Regions from separate parts of the Providencia sp. genome, predicted to be linked through region 3. Evidence: predicted binding sites of a transcription regulator. Region 3 holds the regulator's gene; each other region holds the start of a gene.
The links. Region 3 encodes PurR, which represses purine synthesis genes. Its sites were predicted from a motif close to CANGCAAACGTTTGCNTG; they were not measured.

Region 1 (2,213 bases), on a different contig from region 3:
AACTAAGCCTGCTTTTGGTTTAGCACCACGCCCTGTTGCGCCTTCATCACGAATTTCACCACCAGAGCCCGTTGCAGCGCCCGGCCAAGGTGAAATAGCCGTTGGGTGGTTGTGAGTTTCAACTTTCATCAAGATATGCGCATCTTCTTGATGATAACGATATGTACGACCATTCGGTTCAGGGAAGAAACGCCCTACTGAAGAGCCTTCCATAACAGCAGCATTGTCTTTATATGCAGACAAGACGTAATCAGGTGTTTTTTCGAAGGTATTTTTAATCATTTTAAACAGCGATTTCGGCTGTTCTTCACCATCAATCACCCAATCTGCATTGAAGATTTTATGGCGGCAATGTTCTGAGTTTGCCTGCGCAAACATATAAAGCTCAATATCGGTTGGATTACGTTTTAAGCCCGTAAATGCATTGAGTAAATAATCAATTTCATCATCAGCAAGTGCCAAGCCCATTTCTTTATTTGCAGTATCTAAGGCTAAACGCCCACCTTTAATGATATCAATCACTTTCAATGGTGCTGGCTGATGCTGTACAAATAGTGCAGAAGCTTGATCAAAAGAGGTAAACACCCTTTCCATCATACGATCATGCAATATTGCGGTGACTTCTTGCCATTGCTTTTCAGTTAACGTATTAGCTTGAACATAGTAAGCAATACCTCGCTCAATTCGTTTGACCTGCGCTAAGCCACAGTTATGTGCAATATCCGTCGCTTTTGAAGACCAAGGAGAGATAGTTCCCGGACGCGGGGTTACTAAAATAAGTTTACCGAATGGTTCATGCTCTGCAAGAGAGGGGCCATAATTTAATAGGCTGCTCAGTTTTCCTTGCTCACTATCACTCAACGGCGCTGATAATTCAGCAAAGTGCATATATTCAGCATAGATATCCGTTACAGGGAGCTGTTTTTCAGTAAACAGTGCCAAAAGGCGGGTAATACGAAATGCTGATAGAGCAGGTGAACCACGCAAAATTTCCATCGTCTTTATTTCTCTCTTTTAAACGCCAGCCCTGATCATGAAAGCAGGGAAACCGACACTATTATAAAGCAATGTTCATCAATACGAAACCGTTTGCGTGATTAAAAAAAAAGCGATTAGTGAAATATTATTATGTGCTAAATAGCATAATATAGGTTGCACCGATCATAATAGTTGAGCAAAATACCTAACCACTGGAATTATAACCATTACTTAATTATTTTTTCTTTTTTAAATTTTTTTTGAATCACTACACCAGCAACTACACCAGTTAATGCACGAGAAATAACTATTTGAATAACTTAAAAGTTAACTATTTAATTATCGTGGTCATTGCTTTACTGGCTACTATGATCATCGGCTTCAACATTCGATGGTCAAATACGCAAGATTCTCAAGTCAATAAAATTCTATCTCAAGGGGAATTGCGTATTAGTGCCGTTAGCTCGCCACTTATCTATATCGATGAGCAAAAACAGCTTCGTGGTTTTGACTATGAGCTTGCTCAAGGCTTTGCTGCGTACTTAGGAGTGAAGTTAAAAATCACCATCAGACCCACTTTCGAACAAATTTTTGATGATTTAGACAATGGCACCGCAGATATTGCAGTAGCTGGCTTGTTATATAACAAAGATAGACTACAGAAAATGAAAACGGGGCCGAGCTATTTAAATGTAACTCAGCAACTGGTTTACCGCAAAGGTTCAACTCGTCCTAGATCTTTTAATGATATCAACGGCAAACTGATGGTTATGTCAGGTACCGCTCACGCAAGTACTTTAAAAAGGCTCGCTAAAGAATACCCAAACCTAAAATGGGAAGAAAGCTCAAAGTACACTACAAATCAATTACTTGAAATGGTAGCAGAGGGTGAGATTGATTATGTATTGGAAGATTCAATTGCCATTGCACTGCAACAACGCATTCATCCGCAAATCGCTGTCGCTTTTGATTTACTCGACGATCATGCCATCACTTGGTATATGAGCCGTAATCAGGATGATAGTCTAGATGCGGCATTACTCGATTTTTTCAATTCAAGCCACGAAACTGACTTACTTGCTCGTCTAAATGAAAAATATTTTAGTCATGTCAAAACATTCGATTATTTTGATACCCTAACATTTATCAGTGCAATCAATAATAAATTACCTGAATATCAGCCTCTATTCGAACGATACGCAACATCACTAGATTGGAAGCTACTTGCCGCCATT
Region 2 (2,213 bases), on a different contig from region 3:
TCTCGACTTCAGGGGAGGGCATGGGTAAATCTAAAATAGCGCGTAAATGTAACTCAAATTGGCTGATAGATGCGCCATTTTGTGTCCAGTGGCCGCTATTATGCACTCGTGGTGCAATCTCATTAATGAGTAATTTATCGCCGACGACAAAACATTCCATTGCCATCACGCCAGTATAATCAAGTTCATCCATGACAGCGCTCAACATCGATTGTGCTTGTTGCTGGTGGGCATTGCTTGATTTAGGGAAGGCGACACTGGTGCGTAAAATACCTTCTTGATGAAGATTATGTGTAATTGGGTAAAAAACAGATTTTCCGACTCGGTTTCGAGCACCAATAATAGAGACTTCGGCATCAAATGGAATGCCTTGTTCGACAATACATTCACCATAAATTTCAGCAGGTAAATCAGTTTCATCGCCGGGTCTTACACGCCACTGCCCACGGCCGTCATAGCCACCAGTGCGGCGTTTTACAATCAGAAAGTCACCTAATGTGGCAAATAATTCAGGCCATTGATCAGGGGATTCAAGTAAAGCCCAAGGGGCGGTGGCAAGTTGCAATGAATCATATAAGTTTTTTTGTGGGGATCTGTCTGCTAAACGTGGAAAAATATCACGGTTAATAAACGCATTATGACGGGCTAATTCTTTGGTTAAGGGGGTTTCTGGCCAACGTTCAATTTCTGCGGTGATCACGCTTTGTTGATAAGGAACGGCTTCTGGTTCCGCATCTAAGCCTACTGGAAAGACAGCTATTCCCAGCGGTTCACCGGCTTGACGCAACATACGACCAAGCTGACCATTTCCTAAGACACAAACTGGTTTCATTATGCCTCCCGTGGATCTGGGTTATTTAGCACATCTTGAGTTTGTGTTTCACGCCATGCTGATAAGCGTTTAAAAATATCCGGATTGGTTATCGCCAAAATTTGTGCCGCTAATAGTGCGGCGTTTGCGGCTCCAGCTTTCCCTATTGCTAAGGTGCCAACAGGAATGCCCTTTGGCATTTGCACGATAGAATACAGGCTATCAACTCCACTAAGTGCAGCACTTTGTACAGGAACGCCTAGAATAGGCACGAGGGTTTTCGCTGCTAACATACCGGGTAAATGTGCCGCTCCACCTGCACCTGCAATGATCACATCAAAGCCGTTTTTTTTAGCCTGTTCTGCAAATGAAAACAGTTTATCGGGCGTGCGATGAGCGGAGACAATTTCAACATGAAAAGGCAGTTGCAGTTCAGTCAACACATCAGCAGCATTCTGCATGGTTGTCCAATCACTTTTAGAACCCATAACAATGGCGATTTTTGCCGCAGATTGAGCAGGAACTTGGGCAGTCATTTAGTGCTTCCCTGTATTTAAAAAATATCACCGGTAAGGTGGGAAATGGAATTAAGTCGATCATATCATGGTAATGCGGTAAGGAAAACGTTTGCGTGGTTGTTTTTTGAGCTAACAGTAGGCGTAAACGATAAAAATAATGAGAGATAAATTAATCAGAATGGGAAAAAAATGAGCTCAATACCTTGTTCATTAATCACAAATGCAGAGCCTTCTTGATGCCATGCGCCGAGCACACCTCGATAATGTGGTTTGTCATTAATGGCAATTTCATGGATAGCAGGACGGTGGGTGTGTCCGTGGATCATCCAGTCAGCATGATATTTTTGCATCTCAGTAATGACGGCTTGTGGATTAACATCCATGATTGACTCAGATTTCATACTGCTCGCGTGCTGGCTATCACTGCGCATTTTTTGTGCAATTCGGCGGCGAATAAACAAGGGTAGAGTGAGAAAGAGCTTTTGTATCCAAGGTGTATGTACTTTTTTACGGTAGTTTTGGTACGCTGCATCATCAATGCACAAGGTATCGCCGTGTAAAATTAATATCCGTTTGCCATACAGTTCTAACAATGTTTCTTGAGGTAAGATAGTCATACCGCACTGTTTAGCATAACGTTGACCAATTAAAAAATCACGATTTCCATGAATGAAATAGCAAGGGATACCGCGCTCAGTCAGTTGTTTTAGCGCTTGAGCTACCTGTAGGTGAAGCGGATTATCGTCATCATCGCCAATCCAATAATTGAAAAAATCACCGAGTATGTATAAGCGCTCAGCGTGGATAGCTTGCTGCTGAATAAAATGGATAAAACCGGCGGTGATCGCCGGTTCATCTTCACTCAGATGTAAATCTGCAATGAT
Region 3 (2,213 bases):
GTGTACCTTCAGCGATTAGTTACACCGTAAAACAAGTTGAAGAATGGCTGGCTGTACCTTTATTTGAACGCCGACATCGTGACGTTGTATTGACGGAGGCCGGCGTCATTTTTATTAAACAAAGCCGATCTGTTATCAAAAAAATGATAGATACACGCCATCAGTGCCAACAAGTTGCAAATGGTTGGCGTGGTCAATTTAGTATTGCAGTGGATTGTATCGTAAAGCCACAGCGTACTGAGCAACTCATTCTTGATTTTTATCGACATTTTCCTGACATTGAACTTTATATTCATCCTGAAGTATTTAACGGTGTGTGGGATGCGCTTGCTGACGGTCGGGTTGATGTTGCTATTGGCGCTACAAGAGCATCACCTATTGGTGAACGTTATAGTTTTCGTGATATGGGATTCATGTCTTGGTTATGTGTAGCAGAGCCTAAACATCCACTTGCACAACTCAATAATAAATTAACGGATGATGAAATGCGGCCATATCCGAGTTTATGTTTAGAAGATACATCTCGTAATTTGCCAAAGCGTGATACGTGGGCACTGGATAACCAGCGTCGATTAGTTGTACCTAACTGGGAAAATGGTGTGGCTTGCGTACTTAATGGGTTATGTGTTGGGATGATGCCTGAGCACCGAGTGGCTCCACTGTGTGCGGATGATAAATTAGTCGAGTTAGCGTTGACTCAACCTTTTCCTCCTAGCCCATGTTGTTTGACTTGGGTGGAAAAGAATACATCTCCAGCGTTGAGTTGGTTGCTTGATTATCTTGGTGATAGTGAAACACTCAACGCTGAATGGTTAGCACCCTAATTTAGCGGCGGTAGTCGATAAATGGACCATCGGCAACAGAACGACGTTCAACAAGGCGAGGGTGGACTTCAATAGTTTGAGCATCTTCGCGCTTATTGACAATGCGATCGAGCAGCATAGAAAATGCCATTTGCCCTAAACGCTCTTTGGGCTGATGGATTGTGGTTAATGCAGGTGTAAAATAACGCGCATTACGAACATTATCGTAGCCGATAATTGAAATATCTTGAGGTACACGTAAACCCATTTCATCTGCGGCGCAGATAGCACCCATAGCCATAATATCACCACCACAAAATACAGCAGTTGGCTTCTGTTTATGGCTAAGAATTTGCATCATGGCTTTATAGCCAGACTCAGGTTCAAAATCGCCTTGAACGACCCATTCATCTTTGAGTGTTATTTTCGCTTCTTCCATTGCTTTTTGGAAACCAGTTAAACGACCAATACCTGTATTTCGTTCCAAAGAGCCAGGAATGATACCAATATCACGATGGCCTCTATCAATCAGATAACGACCAGCAAGATAACCACCATGGAAAGAGTTATCAATAATGCTATCAGTAAAGTCGCCACGAGAAGCACCCCAGTCCATCACAACCATAGGAATGTTTCTATAATCTTCCAAAGTGCTTAAAAGCGTATCTGGATACTCTGAGCACATCACTAATAGCCCATCCACTCGCTTTTGTGCCAACATCTGCAAATAAGCTGATTGTTTTCGATAATCATTATAGGAATTACATAGGATCAGTGTGTAGCCTTTTTCATAACAACAGTTTTCTACCGATTCAATGACTTCAGCAAAATAAGGTGTTTCACTTGATGTGGCTAACAACCCAATTGATTTTGTATGGTTAACCTTCAAACTACGGGCAACCGCGCTAGGTGAATAATTGAGTTCTTTTATAGCAGCCCATACTGCAGCTTTTGTATCTTCAGCTACAAAGCGCGTTTTATTAATAACATGGGATACGGTTGTGGTGGAGACGCCAGCGCGTTTCGCCACATCTTTAATCGTTGCCATGGGTGGGGAAAACTCCTGACCAACATTAGGTCTTGTTAAGAATTCTTGTTAAAAAATTACCTGCATATTGATGCATAGATCTATTGCTGGCAATAAATTAGCGGTTTGTTGTCGATTTTGTCTGATCTAGCTCAAAAACGAAAGAAATAATTGATGTTATAACATGTGACATAGACACTGGTTTTACAATTTTGGCAGTGTATACTTAATTAACCTTATCGTTATTATGGTTATTTTACTTGCTTAATTGCTTTAAGATGAGAGGAACTCATGGATACAGATTTTAAATTTGGATTATTTGCAGCATTAGGTTCGCTAGCCGTAATTATTGTGTTTGCGGTACATCTGTTCTGATTATATTC
Region 4 (2,213 bases), on a different contig from region 3:
TTTTGAGAAATTAGCGTCACCATTCCGGTATCATGAGGGCGAGGAGAAACTTCATTAAAAATAATTTCATCGCCACAAACAAACAATTCCACCCCAAATAAACCATAGCCGCCAAGCGCAGTGACTATTTTCGCAGCCACTTCCTGTGCTTTTTTCAGGGCAATATCGTTCATTCGCTGCGGCTGCCAAGACTCACGATAATCCCCTTTTTCTTGGCGATGCCCGACAGGTGAACAAAAATGAATACCGTCAACAGCACTAATAGTAAGTAACGTAATTTCAAAATCAAAATTAACCATTTTTTCAACAATAACGCGACCTTGTCCTGCTCGACCACCTTCTTGAGAGTAATTCCAAGCTTGTTCAAGTTGTTCCAGTGAACGAATAATACTTTGCCCTTTACCTGATGAACTCATCACCGGTTTTACAATGCAAGGAAAACCAATTTCAGTTGCTGCACGGATAAAATCTGCTTTATTTTCAACGAAAAAGTATTCAGAGGTCGGTAAGCCAAGCTCTTCAGAAGCAAGACGACGGATACCTTCTCTGTTCATCGTTAAAGATACCGCCTTTGCGCAAGGCACAACTTTTTGTCCTTGTTGTTCTAACTCAACAAGGGCCTGAGTCGCGATAGCTTCAATTTCAGGTACGATAAAATCTGGTTTTTCTGCTAAAACTAACTGACGTAGCGCTTCACCATCAAGCATGTTTATCGTATAGCTTCTATGTGCAACATGCATTGCAGGTGCATTTTCATAACGATCAACCGCAATAACCTCAATCCCTAAACGTTGGCATTCAATCGCCACTTCTTTACCTAGCTCTCCTGAACCGAGAAGCATGACTTTTGTAGCAGAGGAGCAAAGAGCAGTACCTAATTGATTCATGATTGATGGCCTTTGTATGCGGACAGATGAAAATAATGAAGTAGATTATATACGCAATCGTTTGCTTCCGCTATGCAGAAACTTTTTAAAACAATAACTATCCCATGATAATCAGAGTTTGGGGGTTTCATCACGCCCTGTTACAAATGGATCTCTACGATGAAATTCACTATAGCGTTTATGTAGCAGAGCAAGAATACAACATAATAAGCCAAGCCAAATGAGAGAGAAACTAACCCCTTTCACCCAATCAAAAAGCTCATTAAATAAGAATACTGCCAATAAAAATTGAATGGTTGGTTCGATATATTGTGCAAGACCAATAACCGTCAATGTTGTTCGTTTAATTGCAGCCGTGAAGAAGATCAGTGGAATAATAGTCACGGGCGCTGCGAGCATATAAAGTAACTTGGTTTGCCAGTCGCCATTCATAACAGCGCTCGTTCCGTTTGCAGATAACCACCATGTAATGGCGAGTGCAACAGGAAATAACCAAAGTGCCTCTAGTAGTAATGAGGTAAAGACATCAAAACGAATAAACTTACGAATTAGGCCATAAATTGCAAAAGCACTTCCCATAATTAAAGCCAGAATAGGTAGTTCGCCATACTGCCAAATTTGATATCCCACTCCTGCACAAATAAAAATCACGGCCAGTTTTTCTGCAAAGATTAGCCGCTCACGTAGGAATATTACACCTAATAGAATTGAAAAAAGTGGATTGATAAAATACCCAAGGCTTGCCGCTAATACCTGCCCATGCGTCAAAGCATAAGTAAAAGCAGTCCAAGAGACAGCCATAATTGATGAGCTGAATAAGCATAAAATAATCGAACGTTTGTCAGCCCAAACTTGCTTCCATAATGATTTATTTTTGATGATCAGGCGGATAAGAAATAGGAAAGGAATTGACCATATCAGGCGTTGGGCTAAAAGTTCTAATGCCTGAGCGCCGGGAAGCAGGCGATAAAACAAAGGGGTAATCCCCCATAATATATAAGAAAAAATAGCTAAAGCTACTCCCGAACGCAGTAACATAGTTTATCCATAGTACAAATGTCAGAGTATAAATATAAACAAGTGAAATACATTCAATATCATACGCTAATATCAAGAAAATAGAACTTTCAGTCATGATAAAACATCACATATTTGCTTAATATTAGTCAATAAACAGCCTGATTAAATCAAGGTGACATATTTATATCACCTTGTTCCACTCGCGTTATAATTCCCTTTGATGCAACGGCGGCTGTTGAGCAATAAAATCAATGAGCTCTTGTTGGGTTGGCGCTGCACTAATCGCACCTTTTCGAGTTGTAGCTA

Region 1: the regulator PurR is predicted to act here: its motif matches at 1,079-1,096, upstream of purL (phosphoribosylformylglycinamidine synthase).
Region 2: the regulator PurR is predicted to act here: its motif matches at 1,428-1,445, upstream of purE (5-(carboxyamino)imidazole ribonucleotide mutase).
Region 4: the regulator PurR is predicted to act here: its motif matches at 938-955, upstream of purT (formate-dependent phosphoribosylglycinamide formyltransferase).

Annotation. Positions count from the first base shown of each region.
Region 1 covers NZ_JBQDNB010000011.1:83,572-85,784, forward strand. Annotated here, with positions in the region: gene purL (phosphoribosylformylglycinamidine synthase) at 1-996, opposite strand, end outside; gene mltF (membrane-bound lytic murein transglycosylase MltF) at 1,290-2,213, shown strand, end outside.
Region 2 covers NZ_JBQDNB010000021.1:12,398-14,610, reverse strand. Annotated here, with positions in the region: gene purK (5-(carboxyamino)imidazole ribonucleotide synthase) at 1-832, opposite strand, end outside; gene purE (5-(carboxyamino)imidazole ribonucleotide mutase) at 832-1,347, opposite strand; gene lpxH (UDP-2,3-diacylglucosamine diphosphatase) at 1,503-2,213, opposite strand, start outside.
Region 3 covers NZ_JBQDNB010000025.1:33,226-35,438, reverse strand. Annotated here, with positions in the region: gene punR (DNA-binding transcriptional activator PunR) at 1-824, shown strand, start outside; gene purR (HTH-type transcriptional repressor PurR) at 826-1,851, opposite strand.
Region 4 covers NZ_JBQDNB010000023.1:48,330-50,542, forward strand. Annotated here, with positions in the region: gene purT (formate-dependent phosphoribosylglycinamide formyltransferase) at 1-887, opposite strand, end outside; gene rarD (EamA family transporter RarD) at 999-1,925, opposite strand; gene ACTH6U_RS15905 (aminoimidazole riboside kinase) at 2,113-2,213, opposite strand, start outside.